4 regions of the Salinivibrio sp. ML198 genome follow, and region 2 is predicted to be linked to each of the others. Evidence: predicted binding sites of a transcription regulator. Region 2 holds the regulator's gene; each other region holds the start of a gene.
The links. The regulator CRP, encoded in region 2, controls carbon source genes, mostly activating them, when cyclic AMP is high. The targets are predictions, from matches to a motif close to TGTGANNNNNNTCACA.
Positions count from the first base shown of each region.

Region 1: the regulator CRP is predicted to act here: its motif matches at 3,156-3,171, upstream of rppH (RNA pyrophosphohydrolase).
Region 3: the regulator CRP is predicted to act here: its motif matches at 3,302-3,317, upstream of BZG25_RS03535 (CTP synthase).
Region 4: the regulator CRP is predicted to act here: its motif matches at 2,785-2,800, upstream of dinG (ATP-dependent DNA helicase DinG).

Region 1 covers NZ_MUEZ01000015.1:41,304-47,393, reverse strand. Annotated here, with positions in the region: gene BZG25_RS11560 (hypothetical protein) at 128-358, shown strand; gene BZG25_RS11555 (NADP(H)-dependent aldo-keto reductase) at 449-1,483, opposite strand; gene BZG25_RS11550 (DUF6482 family protein) at 1,683-1,985, shown strand; gene mutH (DNA mismatch repair endonuclease MutH) at 2,030-2,701, opposite strand; gene rppH (RNA pyrophosphohydrolase) at 3,325-3,837, shown strand; gene ptsP (phosphoenolpyruvate--protein phosphotransferase) at 3,855-6,090, shown strand, end outside.
Region 2 covers NZ_MUEZ01000007.1:13,878-19,967, forward strand. Annotated here, with positions in the region: gene BZG25_RS06190 (hydrolase) at 1-490, shown strand, start outside; gene BZG25_RS06195 (YheU family protein) at 599-817, shown strand; gene BZG25_RS06200 (phosphoribulokinase) at 874-1,743, shown strand; gene crp (cAMP-activated global transcriptional regulator CRP) at 1,993-2,625, shown strand; gene BZG25_RS06210 (ABC transporter substrate-binding protein) at 2,756-3,622, shown strand; gene BZG25_RS06215 (DUF1338 domain-containing protein) at 3,690-4,481, opposite strand; gene astD (succinylglutamate-semialdehyde dehydrogenase) at 4,492-5,973, opposite strand; gene astA (arginine N-succinyltransferase) at 5,975-6,090, opposite strand, start outside.
Region 3 covers NZ_MUEZ01000004.1:15,417-21,506, reverse strand. Annotated here, with positions in the region: gene rlmD (23S rRNA (uracil(1939)-C(5))-methyltransferase RlmD) at 1-109, shown strand, start outside; gene relA (GTP diphosphokinase) at 186-2,402, shown strand; gene mazG (nucleoside triphosphate pyrophosphohydrolase) at 2,453-3,250, shown strand; gene BZG25_RS03535 (CTP synthase) at 3,402-5,036, shown strand; gene eno (phosphopyruvate hydratase) at 5,113-6,090, shown strand, end outside.
Region 4 covers NZ_MUEZ01000003.1:145,380-151,469, forward strand. Annotated here, with positions in the region: gene BZG25_RS03145 (hypothetical protein) at 95-478, shown strand; gene BZG25_RS03150 (DUF2057 domain-containing protein) at 613-1,257, opposite strand; gene BZG25_RS03155 (porin) at 1,346-2,353, opposite strand; gene dinG (ATP-dependent DNA helicase DinG) at 2,892-4,964, shown strand; gene BZG25_RS03165 (TSUP family transporter) at 4,979-5,752, shown strand; gene BZG25_RS03170 (primosomal replication protein) at 5,776-6,090, shown strand, end outside.

The DNA of each region.
Region 1 (6,090 bases), on a different contig from region 2:
TCAGGATACCCGCTCACGCATCTGACTCTGCGTCCAACTGTAACTGGTCGCAGGTATAACGCGGCCAGTTTGCAGTCCCACTTCGCTTTATGCCTGTGGCCTCCTGTAACCGAAAAGGAGAGCCATCATGACTCAACTATCTTTATTACCCTTAGCCCAAGCGCTGGTGCGTTTGGATATGATTCGTCAGCGTCGCGCGAGCACACACCGTTACCGCTACACAGATGTGGCGTTAAATCGTCACCTACAACGTGATATTGGTATTGCGCCTGACAAACAAGATGCTTTGCCCGTTAGCACACAATTTGCGGCCAAACGTTATCTTGTGACATGGCGACGACGATGGCGGTGGTTATAATGGGCCCCAGGAAGCGGCGTATCGGTTGATACGCCGCCCCATCCTCGAATAAAACACTGCGCGGCAGCCAACTTGGCTGCCGTTTGCGATCTAAGGGCAGGGGTTGGGATAGCGGTTAGCAATCTCATCAATACCGGCAAGCACATCGTCACTCAGCGTCAGATCCAAGCTATCGAGATTACTCTCGAGCTGTTTTAGCGTCGTGGCACCGATGATGTTAGACGCGACAAAAGGACGACTATTCACAAACGCGAGTGCCATTTGTGCAGGATCGAGGCCATGGCGTTGGGCAAGATCGACGTACTCTTGCGTGGCCTTTTGCCCTGACTCGGTAAAGTAGCGCGCGAAGCGTTGGTGCAGTGTACAACGGGCCCCTTTCGGGCGTGCGCCTTGCAAATATTTTCCGCTCAACGCGCCAAACGCGAGCGGCGAGTACGCAAGCAACTCGACCCCTTCATGATGACTGATTTCCGACAGGCCGACTTCAAAGGTGCGGTTAAGCAAATTATAAGGGTTCTGAATAGAGACGATACGCGTGAGGCCGTGCTTCTCTGCCAGATGCAAATAGCGCATCACGCCCCAAGGCGTTTCGTTTGAGACACCGATATAACGAATTTTTCCTGCTTGGACAAGCTCATGCAGCGCATCCAGCGTGTCGAGGATGGTGACCCCAGAGTGTTCATCTTGATACGGATAATTGAGCTTACCAAAACAATTATTGTGCCGCTGTGGCCAGTGCACTTGATACAAATCGATATAGTCGGTTTTTAGTCGTGTCAGGCTATCCTCAACGGCTTGATGAATATGGCGTCGGTTAAGCGACATATTGTCACGGATATAGGGGACATTGCGTGGTCCGGCTACCTTGGTGGCGAGGATAACACGATCGCGCTTCCCGGACTTTTCTAACCAGCTGCCGATGTACTGTTCGGTTAAACCTTGTGTGGATTGGCTGGGGGGAACGGGATACATTTCAGCGGTATCAATGAAATTCACGCCCCGCTCAAAGGCAAGATCGAGCTGCGCATGGGCGTCAGCTTCACTATTTTGCTCACCAAATGTCATGGTGCCTAAGCACACTTTACTCACCTCTAGCGAGGAATGGGGCAAACGGTGGTATTGCATCCTTTCTCCTTGTCTGCAATCGACCTATGGCAGTCCATAGTAGAGAATTTTAAAAATGATCGAAAGCGGTTTAGCTGCGGCTTGACAGCTGGTTAAATATTGACCATTACTAAATGGACTGTCCGATGGTATCGGTCTGAGCGCGGTGTTATTGCTAGGCATGATGGACACGAAAAAGTGTAATCTAGAGGAAAGTCAGATGAACTATTCACAGCTTAAAGCCTGGATGCGCGCGGATCCTCGCTCATGTCCACAATGTTATGTGATGGCACACGCAGGCGGCGCAAAATACTCGGTCGAAGTAGAAGTGAAGCATGAATTAGAGCCTTTACGCTCAGACCAAACCGGTGAAGTGATGCAGTTTGATCATGTCGGGCAAGTCGGGGAGAAACTTAAAGCCCTGGGAATTGAAGAGGGCGTATTACGCTTGATGGACCCTTACGATGAGTTTGCCACCGGGGGCGAGCCAAGCTGTCGAGAAGATATGCCAATTCGTTTTTGATGTTTTACCTAAACGCGCGGGATGTCATGCGTGCGGATTGACACTTACTTCGGATCCACAAAGTAACGACGCAAGATTTGGTGGGTGAATTGCGTGCGTAAATAAAAGCCGCGTGGCAAGGTACGGATCGGCTCACCATCGGGGCCGAAAGCGTCGGTCAAGGCCTTGCCGTTGGCTGCTTTGGGTCGTAGTTGGAGAGACTCACCTTGGCGGGCTGTGATTTCCGTCACGCGACCGAGTGCTACCCAATCCATTAACTCCTCCCAATCGGCGCGCAGTCGCGCTTCCTCCTCTTGGCTAGGGGACCATAATAATGGCGTGCCAATGCGGCGCTGTGATACCGGTATATCGCGTTCGCCTTCAACGGGGATCCACAAGACGCGTGACAGTTTTTGCCGCACATGGCTATTTTCCCAGCGCACCCCCGCGATCCCAGTGAGCGGCGCAACGCACACAAAGGTGGTTTCCAGCGGCTTACCATCGCCGTTGACCGGAATTGTTTTTAGCTCAATGCCTAAATGCGCAAAGTCTTGTTCGGGTTTGCTGCCGGCGTTGGCGCCCAAACAGGCCTCGAGTAACATGCCAATCCAACCTTTCTCTCGCGTGAGTGACGCTGGACAAGGGATCGACAGTGTCTCGCTGACTTCGCCAAGGGTCAGACCGGCGAGGGCGAGTGCTCGCTCCATCAATACCTGCTCGGATGCGGGGGGCTGTATCACTGTGCTGGGATCCTGCTCGTTACGTTGAGAGCGTGCATTATCAAGAACTGCTGTATTAGCTGCAAGTCGATCCTACCCTTGATGATCCTATCCGTACGCTTGTAGTTATCCACAGCTGAAGGATGATTGATGAGTTTCCCGACTGTCATGATCAAATATACAGTACGTAAAGGAGGGTGAAAATGTGAAAAATCGCGAACCTGCCGTTTTTTTGCGCTATTGGTGTGGATAATTTTCTGATTGGTGGATCTTTGAGCGATCTGTGTGTCTTTGACGATCGCTCGATCTTAAAAAAGATCCTTTTGTTGCGACGCGTCTTTAATTAACTGATTATTAATACATTTGTTGTTTTTTATGTCGCTTTTAATTCTATGACACGATCCTTAATCGTTCGAGAAGTGAACTTTTTCTAGGATTCTTCACAAATCTATCCACAGAAAGCGTGAATAAATGTGCGCAAACTCTCATTGCTATGTTTATAACTTCCTGTTAGGGGCTGAGTTATCCTCAGATGACGACGAGTGCGCAAAAACAACGCTCAATCCACAATGTTTGTTTACCCTTCACCGCTTTTTGTGAAAAAATCAGGTTCAGTAGAGATTTATCATTGAGGTCGTCCAGTGATTGATGGCGATGGCTATCGTCCCAACGTGGGGATAGTAATTTGTAACGGCCACGGTCAAGTTCTCTGGGCTCGTCGATATGGTCAGCATTCATGGCAGTTTCCACAAGGTGGCATCGATGAGGGGGAAAGCCCTGAACAAGCGATGTACCGGGAATTGTATGAAGAAGTGGGGCTGACTAAAAAAGATGTACGCATCTTGGGGACTAGTCGACATTGGCTACGCTACAAGTTACCCAAACGCCTTGTGCGCTGGGATTCCAAGCCCGTGTGTATCGGGCAAAAGCAAAAGTGGTTTTTGCTCAAACTTGAATGTGACGAGTCACGCGTTAATGTCTCGCGCGGGGGGACACCAGAGTTTGATGGCTGGCGCTGGGTGAGCTATTGGTATCCAGTGCGGCAAGTGGTGGCATTTAAGCGGGAAGTGTATCGGCGTGCGATGAAAGAATTCGCGCCACTTGCGATGCCGTTTAAAGAACGCAAACCTCGGCGTCGACACAAGCGAGGATAAATGTAAGGAGAGATTGGGTGCTCACGCAGTTAAGGAATATTGTGCAAAGTGTGGCGGCGTCTTCAGATCTTGAGCAGGCGTTACACACCTTGGTGCAACAAACTTGCGTGGCGATGCGTACCGAGTGCTGCTCCGTTTATCTTGCCAATGCCGAACACCAACAGTTTGAGCTTATGGCAACACAAGGCCTCGACCCTTGTGCACAAGTGTCGATGGCATTTGGCGAGGGTTTGGTCGGTGTGGTGGGTCAGCGTGCTGAGCCTTTAAATTTGGCGCACGCGCGTAAGCACCCCGCGTTCAAACCCTTCCCCTCCACCGGCGAAGATGCCTTTCAATCCTTTCTTGGCACGCCTATCATTTATCGCAAAAAGGTGTTGGGTGTGCTGGTGGTGCAACAACATCAACCCCGCCAGTTTGATGAGAGCGAAGAGTCCTTTCTCGTGACCTTAGCCGCGCAGTTGGCCGTGGTGTTTGCGCATGCCGATGCCCAAGGTGGCTGGCAGGGAGCGCCGTCTCCCGTGTTGCTAGAGGGAATGCCTGCGTCGCCGGGCATTGGGATCGCACAAGCATGGTGTGATGACTCTCAACCGCGGCTTGAAGAGGTGGCGCCTGCTTGCCACCTAGATACACAAGGTGAACTCGACAGACTGGACGCGGCGATTGACGATGCCAGTACCGAGTTTCGCCGTCTGCGTAAACGCTTTGATAAAGAGCTGCAAAAAGACGCGCTGGCGATTTTTGATTTGTTTGTTCATCTGCTTAACGATCCTATGCTGCGTGAAGACATGACAGTACGGGTCCAACAAGGGGATGCCGCCACTTGGGCGGTGAGACAAACGGTTGAAGCCTTTTCTGCCCGTTTTGCCGCGATGGATGATCCTTACCTAAAAGCCCGAGCGGGCGATGTGAAAGAGTTAGGACAGCGGCTGCTTTACTTTTTAATTGCGCCTGCGGGGAGTCCACCACCGGTTTCGACACCCATTGTGCTGTTGGCGCGAGAGCTAACGGCGGGCATGTTAGCGTCCATTCCTCGCGCGTTGCTCACTGGTGTGGTGGCGGAAGAAGGGGCGGCGAACTCACACGCGGCGATCTTGGCGCGTGCGTTGGGGATCCCGGCGGTGATGGGCGTCAGCTTTTCGCCCGCTAAGCTTCATCAAAAAACCGTGATCCTCGATGGCCACAAAGGGGTGCTGATGATCGAGCCCGCTGAGGCATTGATCAATGAATACCAGCACCTCGTGCAAGAGGAAGCGAGCCTACAGTCTACGTTTGAGACGGCACTTGCGGCACCAGGACATACTCAGGATGGCACGCGTATTGAAGTTCACTTAAACGCCGGCTTAAGCGCCGATAGCCAGATTGCAATCAATCAGGGCGTTGACGGTGTTGGGCTCTTTCGTACGGAAGTGCCGTTTCTGATGCAGCGCCGTTTTCCGTCTGAAGACGAGCAGGTCAAACAATACCGTGCGATTCTTGCCAGTTACCCTGATAAACCTGTGGTGATGCGCACCTTAGATATTGGCGGCGATAAACCATTACCGTATTTAAGTGTTGAAGAGGACAACCCGTTTTTAGGCTGGCGCGGGATCCGTTTTACCCTCGACCACCCGGATATCTTCTTGATTCAAGTTCGCGCCATGTTGCGTGCCAGTATTGGTTTTAACAACCTTAAGCTATTGCTGCCGATGATCTCTGGGCGTAACGAGTTATTGGAAGCCAAGGCGTTGATTAGCCGTGCTTATCAAGAGGTCAGCCAAGAGGCACACCAAGCTGGGCAAAGTATCAATATCCCTTTATTGGGGATCATGGTTGAAGTTCCCTCTATTCTTTATCAGCTCGATAACATTGCGCGCGATGTCGATTTTCTTTCGGTCGGCACCAATGATCTCACTCAATATCTATTAGCGGTCGATCGCAACAATGCGCGCGTGGCTGATATTTTTGATGCGCTGCACCCCTCGGTATTACACGCATTAGCGTCGATTGCCGCTGTGGGGAGCCGTCATCAGCTTCCGGTTAGTGTGTGTGGAGAGCTAGCCGGTGATCCGGTGGGGGCGTCTTTGCTGGTGGGGTTGGGGTATCACCAGCTCAGTATGAATACCCGCAACGTGGCCAAGATTAAGTATTTGCTAAGCCGTTTATCGCACGCGCATTTAGTCACGCAGGCCAAGCAGATGCTAACCCTGGATCATCCAGACGAGATCCGCGCTGCCACTGAAGCTTTTCTGGCCGCGCAAGGGTTAGAGGCGTTGG
Region 2 (6,090 bases):
CCAGCAAGGCTTTTCCCGTATTTATCAAGCCTATTTATTGCGCTCGATGCGACAAACCCTAGCGGAAAAGCTCACACGGCATCAGCAAGTAGGCCGATGGCACGCGGGGGAGCGCCCGGCGATAAACACTCTGTTCGAGTTCGACCAAACCGTCACCGCTCCGCTTCATGGCTTTGACGATGCCCTCCACTATTATCGCGCCTGCAGTGGTTTATCGGTGCTCGACACCATCAAGGCCCCACTGGCGATTATTCATGCCAAAGACGATCCTTTTATGACCGACGCGGTGATCCCTACGTCCCCGTTACCCGCAAACATTGATTACCAACTCACTGAACATGGCGGCCATGTTGGCTTTGTCGCCGGTAGTTGGCGACAGCCACAGTTTTGGCTTGAGCACGCCGTCCCCCACTGGCTTGCCACTTATCTACCCGTACCATCACCTCATTCGGATCGTGTGAGTGACACGCGCACGATCAAGAAAGCGTAGAGAACCACTGCATTACGCGGAATGATCGGGTAAAATGCGAGCCAATTCACAACATTCACATCAGGCACCCTAGCATGCCATCCTGAGATCGATAAAAGGTGATGTAGTATGATGGTTCCATGGCAATCGATTCCCGACGAGACACTCACAGGTTTAATTGAGCATTTTGTGTTACGGGAAGGAACCGATTATGGTGAGCAAGAAGTCAGCTTTGCACAAAAAGTGGAGGACGTTCGCCAACAACTGCAATCCGGAGAAGCCGTGATTGTGTATTCTGAGTTGCACGAGACAGTGGATATTCGTCGTAAAGCAGCACTCGGATCCTAGCATCGCAGTACTCGCCGTATCGCGATACAAATTCAGACTGAATGACAGGGCGCGTCATGTCGGCTAAACATCCAATTATTGCGGTCACCGGCTCGTCAGGGGCCGGCACCACCACCACCTCGGAAGCCTTCCGAAAGATGTTCCAAATGATGAACATCAAAGCGGCCTGGCTAGAAGGGGACAGCTTTCATCGCTTTACCCGTCCCGAAATGGACGTCGAGATCCGTAAAGCGCGTGAGCAAGGTAAACATATCAGCTATTTTGGCCCCACCGCCAACGACTTCCCTCGGCTGGAACAGTTTTTTCGTGAGTATGGTGACCAAGGCACCGGGAAGTACCGCCGCTACTTACATACCTTTGATGAAGCGGTGCCCTATAACCAAATGCCTGGTACCTTCACGCCATGGCAAGACTTGGCCGACAATACCAATGTATTGTTTTACGAAGGGTTGCACGGCGGCGTGGTCGACGGTGACGTCAACGTTGCGCAGCACGTCGATCTCTTGATTGGTATGGTCCCCATCGTCAACTTAGAGTGGATTCAAAAATTTGTCCGTGATACGCGCGATAGAGGCCATTCTCGTGAAGCGGTGACCGACTCGATTGTGCGCTCAATGGATGATTATCTGCACTATATCACCCCGCAGTTTTCTCGCACCCATATCAACTTTCAGCGCGTTCCCACGGTAGATACCTCAAACCCATTAAATGCCAAAGGGATTCCGTCTTTGGATGAAAGCTTTGTGGTGATCCGCTTTCGTGGCATGAAAAACGTCGACTTCCCTTATCTGTTGCAAATGATCACCGGGTCGTTTATGTCGCGCCATAACACCTTAGTGGTGCCGGGAGGAAAAATGGGCTTTGCAATGGAATTGATCATACGTCCATTGATCCAGCAATTGATAGAAAAAGGCAAGATTGGCTGAGGCGTAGCGCATTCATGATGTATTACTTCTCAAGCCGTGATCTTAGCCACGTTTTTGCCAGTTTTTTAGGCGGTTGGCCTAGATCAAAATCAAGAAATCACCAACAAAAAAAGATACACTCTTGTTAACATACAGTGAGCTTGTAGCCCGCGTTCAGACTTCGTATTCTGTGCAATGATCTGATGGGTTACCCCTCAGACAAAGATAGGACGTTGTTGCCGGGCAACACATGCAGAGGAAATAAGTTATATGGTTCCAGGAAAACCTCAAACAGACCCTACACTCGAGTGGTTCCTTTCACATTGTCATATTCATAAGTATCCGTCGAAAAGCACGCTTATCCATGCTGGTGAAAAGGCGGAGACCTTGTATTACATCGTGAAAGGGTCTGTGGCCGTACTGATCAAAGATGAAGAAGGCAAGGAAATGATCCTGTCTTACCTTAACCAAGGTGACTTCATCGGTGAGCTCGGGCTTTTCGAAGAAGACCAAGAGCGCACTGCTTGGGTACGCGCCAAATCACCGTGTGAAGTGGCAGAAATTTCATTCAAAAAGTTCCGCCAGCTTATCCAAGTGAATCCTGATATCTTGATGCGCTTGTCCTCACAAATGGCGCGCCGCTTGCAGGTAACGAGCCAAAAGGTGGGGGATCTTGCCTTCCTGGACGTCACAGGGCGCATTGCGCAAACCCTATTGAACTTGGCGAAGCAGCCTGATGCCATGACGCATCCTGATGGTATGCAGATTAAGATCACCCGTCAGGAAATTGGCCAAATCGTTGGCTGCTCACGCGAAACAGTGGGACGTATCCTTAAAATGCTGGAAGAGCAAAACCTCATTTCCGCACACGGTAAAACCATCGTGGTATACGGCACACGCTAATCGCGCCGCTCTCTGTATCACCAACCGACGCCCTGGCGTCGGTTTTTTTATCTCCATTATCTGGCAAGCACGCGGATTGCTTCTACACTCAAAACGACATGGTTAACATAAAATTAACAAGGTGTCGTTTATGAAAAAACTCATGATTACCCTCACCGCCTTCGCGCTCTCTGTGTTTTCAGTCCATGCTGCGTCCAATACGACGATTGTCCACCCCGAGCCACGCGCCGGCTCGGCGCTTGATCTCTATGCCATTGAGCTCATCGAGTTTCTTGCCGAAAAGTCGGGAGAATCTGTTACCTTACAAGCCTTTGACGGCCAAATTGGCTCTCAATCTCGTAAGGTGGAAATGCTCAAGCAAGGCAAGCTCACCGTCGACTGGCTTGGTGCCGACCGTACACTGGAAGCTGAATTGATCCCCGTTCGCTATCCCGTGTTTCGTGGCTTACTCGGCCACCGCCTGTTTATTACCAACCAAGCCACCGAGCCCCAACTTGCTCAGATAAGTAGCGCGAGTGACTTGCAGTCTCTTACTATGATTCAGGGACAAGGTTGGGCCGACGTCAAGGTGCTTAACTCAGCGGGATTTCGCGTACGTGAAATATCGAGCTTTGAAAACATTTTCAAAGTGGTTGATACGGGCCGGGCCGATCTCTTCCCTCGTGCCTTGATTGAGCCTTTTAGTGAATTAGCCGAGCGGCCGCAATACGGTAACCTGTTAGTTGACCCACACCTGATGCTGATCTATCGCTTCCCAATGTTCCTGTTTGTGTCTCCGCAACATGCTGACGTCGCCGAGATGTTAAATGGCGCTTTTGAAGCGGCGTATCAAGACGGATCATTTATCGAGTTTTTCAATAATGCGCCTTTAGTTAAGGAAACCTTTGAAAAGGCGAACATTGGTGAGCGTACTGTCATCCGAGTCGACAACCCGCATTTAAGCAACGAAACACAAGCGATTCCAGACACGTTTTGGCTCGACATCGAGGCTCAATAGACGATAAAAAAGGGAGCGTATCACACGCTCCCTTTTCCCATGATGTCGATAAGCAATGTGTGACGCACTAATGGGTGCTTTCAAAGATTTTGTCTGCCGAAGCAGCCACAAAACCTTGGTAGAGTTCACCATTGGGCAACACATACCGCTTAGCAAACTCGTAAAAGCCACCCGGGATGGTTTGCGTGCAATCGGAGAAAGTAACGGGCACGCGGTCAGCCATGGTGGAGGATTGCTCCAGATACACAGATGCATCCCCTTTGACTTCCCCACCTGACTCGTTAATCGCAAAGCCATTATCACGCAATCGGTTGTTCACCGAGAGGCAATCATCATGCGCATTCAGCTGATTCACACTCACGGTAAAATGGTTCGCACCATAACCGTGTGCCGCCACCCAAGACGCATATTCACTCTCTTCGGCAAGCGTTTGATAGGTTGCCCAATCAATATCCCATAGGCGGCCCTGATGGAGAAAATCGCTGCCTGTAAGTGACGACGCATCAACTTGTGCCACCAGCTTCTCAACAATCGCCTGAAGCGCGGGCGAGCATTGCTCGACCATCAACTCACTGATAAAGACTTTCGGCATCAAGGGATCGGGGTGCTCAAAATGGCAAGCCTTGAGCTTTTTCGCTTCAAAGGTATAGTCACCTTTTTGCTGATACCCCAAGGCGAGAAATGGACGCGCGAGTACCTTTAGTCCAACCTTAGGCAAACCAAATGTCCGTAAGGCAATATGGTCATTGATCAAAGGTTGCCCTTCCTCTAATAAGGCATGCACCTTATGTGCCGAAGGGCACAGGCGGTTGATGTAGTCCTGCCACAGTTTGTCGAATAACGCTTGGCCACTGTCCATGTTGCTCTCCTTAGTCCTGTTGAGTCGGTATACCGGGGGCGAACGTCTCGGGAAGCATCACCTGCTCGCCCTCCATGGATGCCATGGGATAAGCACAATAATCTGCCGCGTAATACGCGCTAGGGCGTAAGTTCCCCGAAGCACCTGGCCCACCAAATGGCGCATCGCCACTGGCTCCGGTCAGTTGACGATTGCGGTTAACAATCCCTGCACGAATATGGTCAAGGAAATACTGCCATTCACCATCGTCTTCACTGATAAGCCCGGCAGACAATCCATAACGGGTGTCATTGGCTTTGGTGACCGCATCGGCCATATCCTGGTAACGCTGCACTTGCAACAACGGGCCAAAATACTCTTCATCCGGTAAGTCTTGGATACCACTGACATCCAAGATCCCTGGCGAGATCACCGCATCATGCTGATGTTCACACTCAATCACTGGCTTCGCGCCCAGATCAACAAGCTTTTGTTGTGTCGCCAGGATGCCTTCCGCTGCCGCCACTGAGATCTGTGCGCCCATAAACGGAGCCGGATCATCAAACTGACCGCCTACACGCACGGTTTTTGTCCATTGAGCTAGGCGAGTCAAGATCTTGTCACCCACTTCCCCCTCAGGCAACAGCAAGCGGCGCGCACAGGTACAGCGTTGGCCGGCGCTAAGATACGCTGACTGAATGATGGTATACACGGTGGCCTCTAAATCACCAAACTGATCACTGACCACCAAGGGGTTATTTCCCCCCATTTCAAGTGCGAGCATCTTATCAGGCTGACCGGCAAACTGGCGGTGGAGAATATGGCCAGTATTGGCGCTACCGGTAAATAGCAGTCCGTCGATGCCGCGCGCTTGCGCGAGTGCCTCACCGGTATTACGGCCACCTTGCACCAAATTGATAAGGCCATGTGGCAGCCCCGCCTCTAGCCAATACGCCAGTGTTTTCTCCGCCACTTTCGGCGTCAACTCTGACGGCTTGAATACCACACTGTTACCGGCCAGTAACGCGGGAACAATGTGACCATTGGGCAGATGACCCGGGAAGTTGTAAGGACCAAAGACCGCCATCACACCTAACGGGCGGTGGCGCAACACCGCTTGCGTGCCATTGACGTCCTTCTCGCGTGAGCCCGTTCTCTCGTGGTAAGCGCGTAATGAGATCGCCACTTTTCCGACCATGGCACCGACTTCGGTTTTGGTTTCCCAGAATGGTTTGCCCGTCTCTTCCGCAATGGTGCGCGCTAAATCATCCGTATTCGCTTTCACTATCTCGGCAAAGCGCTCAACCAGCGCTTGGCGCTCGGCAAATTCAGTATTACGCCAACGAAGAAAGGCTTCACGTGCGGCGCTAACCGCTTGTTCAACCTGGGGGCGCGTCGCTTCTTCACCTTGCCAAATACACTGACTATCAAAGGGATTTTGCGAGGTCATCACCTCGCCCTCGCCTTTCACCCATTCACCGTTAATCAGATGGCCTGCTGATTGCTTTGTCATCTTATCCCTCCATGGCAATCAAACGCAGCTGATCGCCTTCTTTTACATTCAATGCATCTGCTACCGCGGGGCTGATCACCACCTGATTGGTTTCATGATCCACCGCCGCTTTCGCCG
Region 3 (6,090 bases), on a different contig from region 2:
CGATAATGGCTATCAGCTGGTCACGCTTGGTATGTTGGATATGTTTCCACAAACAGGACACATGGAGTCGATGGCTTTGTTCATGCCTGTCACCAAACGGTTGGCATAATACAAGTTTGGCCCTCGTGGCCTGTCGATACGGATACGCCTCTCTTGTCACTCGAGAGATAAGGATAGGAACGGTTATGGTTGCGGTACGAGAAGCCCACCTACACGAAGACGAAGCGTTTGATCTCAATACCTGGGTTCAACGGTTAGGGCAAGATCCCTCAACCACTCAGGCGTTGGTAGATGGTTATCAATACTGCCGAACATTGAGCGACGATGAAGCCGTGCTCAGCCAGCCACTATGGCGTGGCCGGGAGATGATTGAAATCCTCGTCACCTTGAGCATGGATGCTGATACCTTATTGGCAGCCCTGTTTTTCCCCGTGGTTGAGGCGGAGCTTATCAGCCTAGATACCCTTGCGGACGCTTACTCAACCTCTATCGTCAAACTGATAGAAGGGGTACAACAGACGGCGGCCATTCGCCACTTAAATACCCAAACAGAGACAGAAGCGACCTCGTCTCAGGTTGATAACGTACGTCGTATGCTGTTATCGATGGTGGAAGACTTTCGCTGCGTGGTGATCAAGCTGGCGGAGCGCATCTGTCATTTACGCGAAGTGAAAGAGGCGGAGGAATCTGTCCGCCAACAAGCGGCAAAAGAGAGCGCCAACATTTATGCCCCCTTGGCTAACCGGTTAGGCATTGGTCAGTTAAAGTGGGAGTTGGAAGACTACGCGTTCCGTTACCAGCATGCGCAAACCTACAAACAAATCGCCAAGCAACTCGCGGAAAGACGGATTGATCGCGAAAACTACATCACTGATTTTGTCGACGATCTGCAGCAGGCGATGGAAGCGTCCAACATCAATGCGCAAGTCTATGGTCGCCCCAAACACATTTACAGCATCTGGCGTAAAATGCAGAAAAAGAACCTGCAGTTTGACGAGTTGTTTGACGTGCGTGCGGTACGCATCATCGCAGAAGAGCTACAAGATTGTTACGCCGCGTTAGGGGCCGTGCACACCAAATTCCGCCATCTGCCCAAAGAGTTTGATGATTACGTCGCCAACCCGAAACCCAATGGTTATCAATCCATTCATACTGTGGTGCTGGGGCCGGAAGGTAAACCGGTAGAAATTCAAATCCGCACCAAACAAATGCACGATGATGCAGAGCTTGGGGTCGCCGCACACTGGAAGTATAAAGAAGGGGCGGCCAGTGGGCGCAGTGGGTACGACGAGAAAATTACCTGGCTGCGTAAACTGTTGGCATGGCAAGAAGAAATGTCAGACTCGGGTGAAATGCTCGATGAGCTGCGCAGCCAAGTGTTTGACGACCGGGTTTATGCCTTTACCCCGCGCGGCGATGTCGTGGACTTACCCAGCGGCGCCACGCCGTTGGATTTTGCTTACCATATTCACTCCGAGGTAGGGCATCGGTGTATCGGAGCGAAAGTGGAAGGGCGTATTGTCCCGTTCACTTATCACCTTCAAATGGGCGACCAGGTAGAAATCATTACCCAAAAAGAGCCCAACCCCTCGCGAGATTGGCTAAATCCCAGCCATGGCTTTGTGAATTCGAGCCGGGCACGCGCCAAAATCAATGCTTGGTTCCGCAAACAGGATAAAGATAAGAACATTGCCGCGGGTAAAGAGATTTTGGATACTGAGCTGCAAAAAATCGGTGGTACCAGCAAAGACGCTCAACTCGCGCTCAAACGCTTTAATGTGAATACACTGGATGAGCTCTACGCGGGAGTTGGTAGCGGTGATTTGCGTATTAATCAGGTGGTTAACCATATCAATGGCCTGATTAACAAGCCAAGTCTTGAAGAAGAAGAGCAACAGCTTTTAGAGAAGCTGCAACAAAGTGAGCAAAAGCCGAATACGGGCAAGGCGCACCGTGATGCAGTGGTTGTGGAGGGGGTTGATAACTTAATGACTCACCTTGCGCGTTGTTGTCAGCCATTACCCGGTGATGAGATCAAAGGTTTTGTCACCCAAGGGCGGGGTATCTCTGTGCACCGCGCTGATTGTGAGCAACTCAACGAACTGAGTCATCACGCGCCCGAGCGCATTATTGCCACGGTTTGGGGTAAAGGGCACATTGGTCAGTACCATGTGCGGATCCGCTTATCTGCCAATGAGCGTACCGGGTTGGTCAAAGACATCAATACCGTGCTCAGCAATGAAAAAGCACGCGTAGCGGGCATGCAAAGTCGCGTGGATTACAAAAAACAAATGTCTATTATGGATTTTGATTTAGAAATCTCCGATCTCGACACCCTGAGCCGCGTGGTTAACCGGCTTGAACAAGTAAAAGATGTGGTCGAGGCCAAACGTCTTCGCTAATCATCCTTCGCCCTGTCTCGACAGGGCGTTTTTTTAGAAGGAATGCTTTTATGGCTCCTATCGAGCAATTACTGACCATTATGGCGGCCTTACGTGATCCCGACAAAGGTTGTGATTGGGACAACGCGCAACACTTCGCCTCCATCGTGCCTCATACGCTAGAAGAAGCCTATGAAGTGGCGGATGCCATTGAACGTGAAAACTGGTCAGACCTAAAAGATGAGCTCGGTGACCTACTTTTTCAAATTGTGTTCTACAGTCAATTGGGGCGGGAAGAAAACCATTTTGATTTTGAGGATGTGGTGCGCGGCATTTGCGACAAACTCATCCGTCGTCATCCTCATGTTTTTGGTCCCAAAGATGCGCAGGGAAAGCCTTTAATGGCACCAGATTGGGAAGGTATCAAAGCGAAAGAGCGCGCCGAGAAATCGTCCTCTGTGCAACCGGAAAGTGTGCTCGATGGGGTGACACAAGGCTTACCCGCCTTAATACGAGCGTATAAATTGCAAAAGCGTTGTGCACGTGTGGGCTTTGATTGGCCGACTGTCGCCCCTGTGATAGATAAAGTGCGGGAAGAGATTGAAGAAGTCGAGCAAGAGCTGGCGCAAACTTCTGTCAACCAGGCGCGTGTGGAGGAAGAAGTCGGGGACTTGTTATTCGCGGTGGTAAATTTGGCTCGCCACCTAGGGACAGATGCCGAGCAAGCCCTACGCCGTGCCAACCAAAAATTTGAATCTCGCTTTCGTAAGATTGAAAACCACTTACGTGATAATGAAAAAAACATTCAACAATGTCAGCTAGATGAACTAGAATCGGCATGGCAGGCCGTCAAAAAGGCGAATAAGTAAATATCCTGTAATTGGCATAATTGATTTGTGACAATTAAAAACACCAGGGTGTGTGGTAGCTTTCACATTGTGGGAGTCAATGGGGTCTGGTATCATAATGTCCCGTCCAGAACTTCATTAATTTCCTCTAAATCCAACTCTCAGGTTTAGCATGACGACGAACTACATTTTTGTTACGGGCGGTGTTGTATCCTCCCTCGGTAAGGGTATTGCTGCAGCCTCATTGGCAGCCATTCTTGAAGCGCGTGGCCTTAACGTCACCATCATGAAACTCGACCCTTATATCAACGTGGATCCAGGGACAATGAGCCCTACCCAGCACGGGGAAGTATTCGTCACGGAAGACGGCGCAGAGACCGACCTTGATCTCGGCCACTACGAGCGCTTTATCCGCACCAAAATGACCAAGCGTAATAACTTTACCTCTGGTCGTGTGTATGCGGATGTACTGCGCAAAGAGCGCCGTGGAGATTACCTGGGAGCCACCATTCAGGTGATTCCACACATCACCAATTCGATCAAAGACCGCATCATCGCCGGTGGTGAAGGTCACGATATTGCCATTGTCGAAATCGGCGGGACAGTGGGCGACATTGAGTCGCTGCCGTTTTTAGAAGCGATTCGTCAGCTGACCGTTGAAGTCGGCCGCGAACATGCCATGTTTATGCACTTGACTCTGGTCCCTTATTTGGCGGCCGCGGGTGAAGTGAAAACCAAGCCAACGCAACATTCGGTGAAAGAGCTGCTATCGATTGGTATCCAGCCTGATGTACTGGTGTGTCGTAGTGAGCGCCCGATCCCGGCCAATGAGCGCGCGAAAATTGCGCTGTTCTGTAATGTGGCAGAAAAAGCCGTGATCACCATGAAAGACGTAGACTCTATCTACAAAATCCCATCACTCATCCGCTCTCAAGGCTTGGATGATCTGGTTTGCAGCCGCTTTGGCATTGAAGCGGCGGAAGCTGACCTGTCAGAGTGGGAACAGGTCAGCTACGAAGAAGCCAACCCAATGGGCGAAGTGACCATTGGTATGGTGGGTAAATATATCGAGTTGCCGGATGCGTATAAATCTGTCAACGAAGCGTTGAAGCACGGTGGGTTGAAAAACCGTCTCACCGTCAACATCAAGTATGTAGACTCGCAAGATCTTGAAACACGTGGCACGGAAATGCTGCAAGACTTGGATGCTATCTTGGTACCAGGTGGATTTGGTGACCGAGGTGTAGAGGGCAAGATCCTAGCGGCACAATATGCGCGTGAAAACAAACTGCCCTATCTCGGCATTTGCCTAGGAATGCAGGTTGCCCTGATTGAATACGCGCGTAACGTCGCGGGTATGGAAGGCGCAAACTCGACCGAGTTTAACAAAGAGAGTAAATACCCAGTGGTGGGCCTGATCACCGAGTGGGTGGATGAAGAAGGCAAAGTGGAAGAGCGCAGTGAAACCTCTGATCTGGGCGGTACCATGCGTCTTGGCGCACAGCTTTGCCACCTTGCCGAAGGTTCTAAAGCACACCAGCTTTATGGCAACACGCAGATCCACGAGCGCCATCGCCACCGTTATGAAGTGAACAACTTATTGCGTCCGCAGCTAGAAAAAGCGGGGCTTTCAATCTCAGGCTTGTCTGCAGATAAAAAGCTGGTGGAGATCATCGAGAACCCTGAGCACCCATGGTTTGTTGCGTGCCAGTTCCACCCAGAATTCACGTCGACACCACGTGATGGTCACCCACTGTTTGCCGGGTTTGTTGCGGCGGCAGGCAAAAAACAGCGCGGTGAGCTATAAACGAGATTCGAGCGGTCGCCTGAACGTAGGCAGCCGCTTTTATTTTTAAAAACAATGACAGACGAGAGGAATCACAATGTCTAAGATCGTTAAAGTTCTAGGCCGTGAAATCATCGATTCACGCGGTAACCCAACCGTTGAAGCTGAAGTACACCTAGAAGGTGGCTTCGTTGGTATGGCGGCAGCACCTTCAGGTGCATCAACGGGTTCTCGCGAAGCGCTAGAACTGCGTGATGGTGACAAGTCACGTTTCATGGGTAAAGGCGTTCTAAAAGCGATTGAAGCGGTTAACGGCCCCATCGCCGAAGCCCTACAAGGTAAAGACGCGAAAGCCCAAGCCGATATCGACCAAGTGATGATCGATCTCGACGGCACTGACAACAAATCTAAATTTGGTGCGAATGCTATCCTGGCGGTGTCTCTTGCTAACGCAAAAGCAGCCGCGGCTGCGAAAGGCATGCCTTTGTTTGAGCACATTGCTGAACTAAACGGCACGGCTGGTCAGTTCTCAATGCCTCTGCCAATGATGAATATCCTTAACGGTGGTGAGCACGCGGATAACAACGTTGATATCCAAGAGTTCATGATCCAGCCTGTTGGCGCGAAAACCCTGAAAGAAGCACTGCGCATCGGTGCGGAAGTATTCCACAACCTCGCAAAAGTACTGAAAGCCAAAGGCCTAAGCACTGCCGTGGGTGACGAAGGTGGTTTTGCACCGAACCTAGAATCAAACGCTGCTGCACTGGCTGCGATTAAAGAAGCGGTTGAGCAAGCGGGCTACGAGCTGGGTAAAGACATCACTCTTGCGATGGACTGTGCGGCGTCTGAGTTCTATGACAAAGAGCAAGGCATCTACAACATGAAAGGTGAAGGTAAAACCTTCTCTTCAGAAGAGTTTAACCACTACCTGGCAAAACTGGCTGAAGAATACCCAATCGTGTCTATCGAAGATGGTCTAGACGAGTCAGATTGGGATGGCTTTAAGCACCAAACTGAACTGCTGGGTGACAAACTTCAGCTAGTGGGTGATGACCTGTTCGTAACCAACACCAAG
Region 4 (6,090 bases), on a different contig from region 2:
AAGGTTTTAGCCGGTTCATTGATTTACATCAGGGTAACAACTTGTGTGACTGCGTCATGATAAAAGTCATTTTAGCCAATCAAGCGAACTGACCATGGATAAAACAACCCTTGCTCAGCTGGGGCGTGAACTTAACCGCGAACGCACTGAGCTAGTAGCAACATTAACCACGCGATTGCGTGAAGACTGGGACAAGCATTGCGAGAACCTCACCATTTCGGATCTGATTAAAGAAAGCCAAGGGGTACCTGGCGCCATCCGATGCCTCGGTGAACGTTTAGAAAAAGTCGATGCGGCTTTATGTGCCATGGATTTGGAGATTTATGGCTTGTGTGCCGATTGTGAAAGTGAAATTCCACTGGATGATTTAATGAAAGACGCCGCCGAGCAGCGCTGCCCACAGTGTCGCGCGTCGAATTATTATCATCACGATCCAGCCACTCGCCGAGCCACAGCAGGAGCACGTAAAACCGTGTGATCGCGAGGTTGACTTTCGCTTGTCTCATCGTGGCTTAAACGGAACGCGCCCAGCATCAGCTGGGCGCGTTTTTTATTGACTATTTAAAGCTGACAAGCGGGTGATACTAACGATCACACATCATCCTGAGGCGTTTAATCTTGGTCAATAATCCAACGACGGAACGACTTACGCTCTTGGTCACTGGCTTTGGTATACCAAAGCTTTAACTGCGACAAGGCATCACCTTTAATAGAGGCTTTACCTTGATCATCCACCTCGACCAATACATCGTTGAGGTTCTTGCTTTCACCTTGGTCGATAATGATACCATTCTCACGGTTATACTCCGCCACCAGCGCTTCCATGTCGGCATAGGCGGCAAAGCCATCCCCTTTTAACTCGACGGCATCTAAAGGCATCACATCACCGTTATCGAACTCGGCTTGCCATTGAGCATCGTCAAAATAATGCTCTGCTTGGACTTTTGTTTTTAGTCGAGTATCGAGATCAATCGTCGTATCACGCCCATCAACGTTGAGTTCAAAGAGGTACGGTCGTGATGTAAAGACAAGATCTCGACTACCTCGCTTAACCTCACCCTCAAACCGCACCACAATTTGATGGTTGCCATCCGGCAACTCAATCGTCTGAGTTGGAGACCAGTTGTCAAACGTCACTTTTTCGCCATCAACAACAACGAATTCGATATTGCGTGCTGAGGTAATTTCTGCGGCATTAGTCACACTCGATGCCATGAGAGTACATAGCACCAAGCCCACACCTACTACTTTTTTCATCTTTTCTCCAAACCGTGATAATAAAAAAGCCGCCCTAAGGCGGCTTTTGTAACCAGTGCTACATTTAGCAATGATGGTATAAGCTCAATTAGAACTTAACTTCCATACCAGCTACGTAACCCCAATCTTGCTCGTCACCGTCGCTGTCACCCACTTCAGCGTATACTTTTGCATTGCTGTGCAGTGCGTAAGTAACGTTAGCGTAGTAACCGTTTACGTCGTCTTGTTGACCGTCAACGTCTTGGTTATCAAAGCCGATTGCGTAAGTAGTTTTACCCATAGTGTAGTCAGCAGCGATAGACACATAATCAGTGTCAGTATCTACACCTTCCAAGTCTGCTGATTTACGACCAACAGATGCTGCAATACCTACGTTTTCGATACCTGCGTACTCAACTTCGAAGTTGTAAGTATCAACTGAGTCATTGCTATCACGGTTGATGTTGTCAGCTTTTTGATAGTAAACACGTGCGTCTACGTCAGCTACACGGTAGCCTAAACGGCCTTCGTAGATTGCGATGTCATCGCCGCCGCCGTAGTAGCCTTTATCTGTGTCTTCAGCTTCACCGAGAGAGTCATCTTCAAAGCCGTCGCTCTTGTCAGTATAAGTCGCTGCTGCATAGAAAGTACCGTTATCATAAACGTACTTGCCTACTTGTTGCGCGTGAGTGTAGTCAGAGCCAAACGAGTTTACAGATAGCTCGTAGTCTTTAGTGATACCAGCGTCATCCATCAGCAATAGCTGACGACCCGCGGTGAATTGACCCCAATCACCTTTCAGACCAACGTAGAGCACGTTGTTTTCAACATTACCGTTTGTGTCAGTGTCTTCGTCTGCGCCTTCGAATTCGAAATCAACAGCAGCGATTGCACTCAGTTTGTCAGAAACGGTTACTTCAGTATCAAACTGAACATCACCGTCGTCTAGACGCCATGCACCGTCACGGTCGTTACCGATTTTCTGGATGTACTGAACTTCAGCTGCACCAGACGCGTCTACTTTAACGCCTTCTGCGTCATACAGGTTGATGCTTGCTGATGCTGAGCCAGCAGCCAGCAGAGCTGGTACTGCCATTGCTAGAATAGTCTTTTTCATGGTTAATCCACTGCCTTTTCTATTTAGTCATTATGAGTTCCTTCTTGGAACTCTGTTTTATGGTGACTGTCACTCTATTACCAGCAGCAAAAACGCTGCGAAGAACAAAATGCCAGTTCACTGAAACTTCGTGGCTAATCGTGCAGAACATTTGTAGTTCTGTCAACTCGCCGGAAGCGCATTACAATCTAGACAAAAACCGCTTAAAAACAACAATATAGTAATATTTGTTGAACTGAGATCACAGTTTAATTGACTCAACACCCGCCTTTTGATGAAAATAAACAACAAACACTAACAACATAAAACACCAAAAATTACAGTATTTATTGCTTATATTGGAATAAAAAACTAATCAATAGCTTAAATCAGGCGTTTTGTTAATCAAACGGCAGATCAGCAAGATAGCGAAGAATGGTTCAAATTAAATTCGTGACCAGGATCTCATATCTGTAAGGAAATCTTGCAGTTCGCGATCGTTTTCACGTTTTTGCCCCGTGTTATACTAGGTGCCAACCTTTGCAACTCGGACCTGTTGATGCTCAGTCCTGCCGTAAAATCAGACATTCGCGCGTGCTACCAAACGCTACAAGATCAACTTCCCCACTTTATTCCCCGTAAAGCTCAGAACTATTTGGTGGCAGAGCTCGCGAAGACCCTAGCTGGCGATTACGAGCCTAAACGGCGACTATTAGTGGCAGAAGCAGGCACAGGGGTCGGTAAGTCGATGGCCTATCTGATGGGCGCGATCCCGTTTGCACTCAACAACAATAAAAAAGTGGTTATTTCAACCGCGACGGTGGCGTTGCAAGAACAGCTTGCCAATAAAGACATCCCGTTTTTTCATCGCATCTGCCCCAAACCGTTCGATTTTATTTTAGCCAAAGGGCGTCAACGCTATTGCTGTGCACATAAGCTCAGTGCGGTAGCGGACATGGAAAGCATTCAAGGGGCGCTATTTACCCAAAAACCCAAGCGCAGCGAGCAATTATTACTCAACGATCTCTACGCTGCGCTGAGCCGAGGTAAGTGGGATGGTGACAGAGACAGTTGGCCAAAACCCATTGCTGATCATCTTTGGCAAGCCATCGCCTCTGATAAGCACACTTGTCATGCCGGTTTGCCCGCCCACCGTGCTTGCCCGTTTGCTAAAGCACGAGAGGCGATGGATAAAGCGGATGTGGTGGTGGTGAACCACAGTTTGCTGCTCGCCGATCTCGAACTAGGCGGCGGAGTGATCTTGCCCGAGCCGGAGCAATGCCTGTATATGGTTGACGAAGCTCATCACTTGCCTACTGTCGCGCGAGACTTTTCTGCCGCCAGTGCCAGCCTGTTGGGTGTGGTCAGCTGGCTGGAAAAGCTCAATCAAGCGACGACCAAGTTGGGGAATACCGCTGATATTAAGCGCGCACATCGGTTTGTGGATAGCTTGCTAGACGCGATTCAAACCTTAATCCCAGGCTTACGCGAGGTTAAACAACAGCTCAGTCAATTGCCGCTCAACGATGATGGTTGCTACCGCTTTGCTGATGGCGAGCTCCCCGATGCGCTTACCTCACCCAGTGAGCAACTCAAAAAGGCGAGTAAAAAAGCCCATCAGGCATTGGGAAAAATTCATGATTTGATCAATGAACGTCTGAAAGAAAATGACATTTCGGCCAAACTGGCTGATCCGGCGCTCGCGGAAACGGCTTTTTTCCTGCAACGGTTAGAAAATTTAGAAAAGGTGTGGACCTTGATGGCTCAACCTAATTCGGATAAAGGCGCCCCCTTGGCACGTTGGGTGCGAGCGTGTCGCGAGCGCGAAGGCGACCTTTGGATCCATGTCTCCCCCTTGGAAGTGGGTTGGCGTTTAGACCAAATGCTCTGGTCCCGTGCAGCCGGGGTTGGCCTCTTTTCCGCGACCTTACGTGCACTCAACCGGTTCAATTATTTCTGCCGTCAAGTGGGCTTGAGCGAAACCGACGGCTCGCGTTATTTAGCCTTGCCTTCTCCATTTGATTACCCCAACAAAGCGCGCTTGGTGATCCCGACGATGCCTTGTGAACCTCAAGCGAGCGACTTTACGGATGTGCTGAGCGATAAAATACTCGAACATCTGGAAGGCGAACGCGCCTCTTTGGTGCTCTTCGCCTCCTACTGGCAAATGCAGCAAGTGACAAAAGCGATAGAAAGCACCTGCAAGCAACGGGGCTGGCAGCTGCTTTGCCAAGGGAGCCAGTCGCGTACCGGATTACTAAAGGCGCATCAGCAAGCGGTTAACGCTGACAAAACCAGTATCATTTTTGGTACCGGCAGCTTTTCCGAAGGCTTGGATTTACCGGGTAAATTATTGACCAACCTCATTATTACTAAGATCCCTTTTGCCGTGCCCACCTCGCCGGTGGAAGAAGCGCACGCGGAGTATATCGAGCGCTGTGGTGGCAACCCGTTTTTACAAATCGCGGTGCCAGAGGCGAGTAAAAAGCTTGTACAATCAGTCGGTCGTCTACTGCGCAAAGAAGAGGACTCTGGTAAAGTAGTGCTTCTTGACCGGCGCATTATCACCCGTAGATATGGCCAATCCTTACTCGACTCGCTACCTCCCTTTACACGCGTGATCGAACCTTAAACTGACGAGTTAACATGCTGGAACTGATTGACCTCTCTACTTTAGTTATTCTGGGGCTGACCGCGTTTGTCGCTGGATTTATTGATGCGGTAGCTGGCGGTGGCGGCATGCTCACTGTCCCTGCCCTATTATCACTTGGCCTGCCGCCGCATGTTGCGTTAGGCACCAATAAGCTGGCCGCGACCTTTGCGTCGAGCACCGCCGCGTTCACTTATTATAAAAAGCGCCTATTTTCTCCCTTATTTTGGCAGCATGCGTTTTGGGGGACCTTAATTGGCGCCACGGCCGGCACCCTGCTGGTGGACGTTCTGAGTACCGAATGGTTAGAGAAGGCCATTCCCATTGTGGTGTTGGTCGCCGCCGTGTATACCATCTGGCATCCACACCCTAAAGGCGATAACAACCAGCTACCCGCACGTTGCCCAAAGCTGCCCATAAAACAGTGGAGTCAGGGTTTATCACTTGGCTTTTATGACGGGGTGGCAGGTCCGGGAACCGGCGCGTTTTGGACGGTTTCCACCATGTCGCTCTATCGGATGAATATTTTGCTATCCTCGGGATTAGCAAAGGCGATGAACTTTACCAGTAACTTCACCTCACTGGTGGCGTTCGCGCTGTTAGGCCATGTAAGCTGGGCGCTGGGCTTAACCATGGGAGCCTGCTTAATGCTAGGGGCTTTTATTGGCGCTCACTCAGCCATCCGCTTTGGTAGCCGTTTTATTCGCCCTATTTTTATCACCGCGGTGGTTATTCTAGCGGGCAAACTCGCCGTTGATGCTTGGTTCTAGCCCTCATTGAGAGAGAAAACATCATGAAAGCGCAAATCGATGCCATGGCTCAACATTTAGATCAACTCGCCGTTCAAGCCGCAGAGGTTGATCGTCGCCGAGGAGAAGCCAAGGCACCGCTATTTGCCACGCCACTTTTTCACTGCAAAGGTAAGTTATTAACGCCCTGTGTTAATGAAGCACAAGGCCTGTTAGCCGTGATGCGCCGCGATCATCAGCAAGGGGTACTAACGGATGCGCGAGCCACCCATATTTGCGAAACCTTGTTAGCACAAATCACCGCACTCCAGCGTGAACTTGCCACTCAACCTTTACGTAAGCAAGAACAAGCTCGTCGT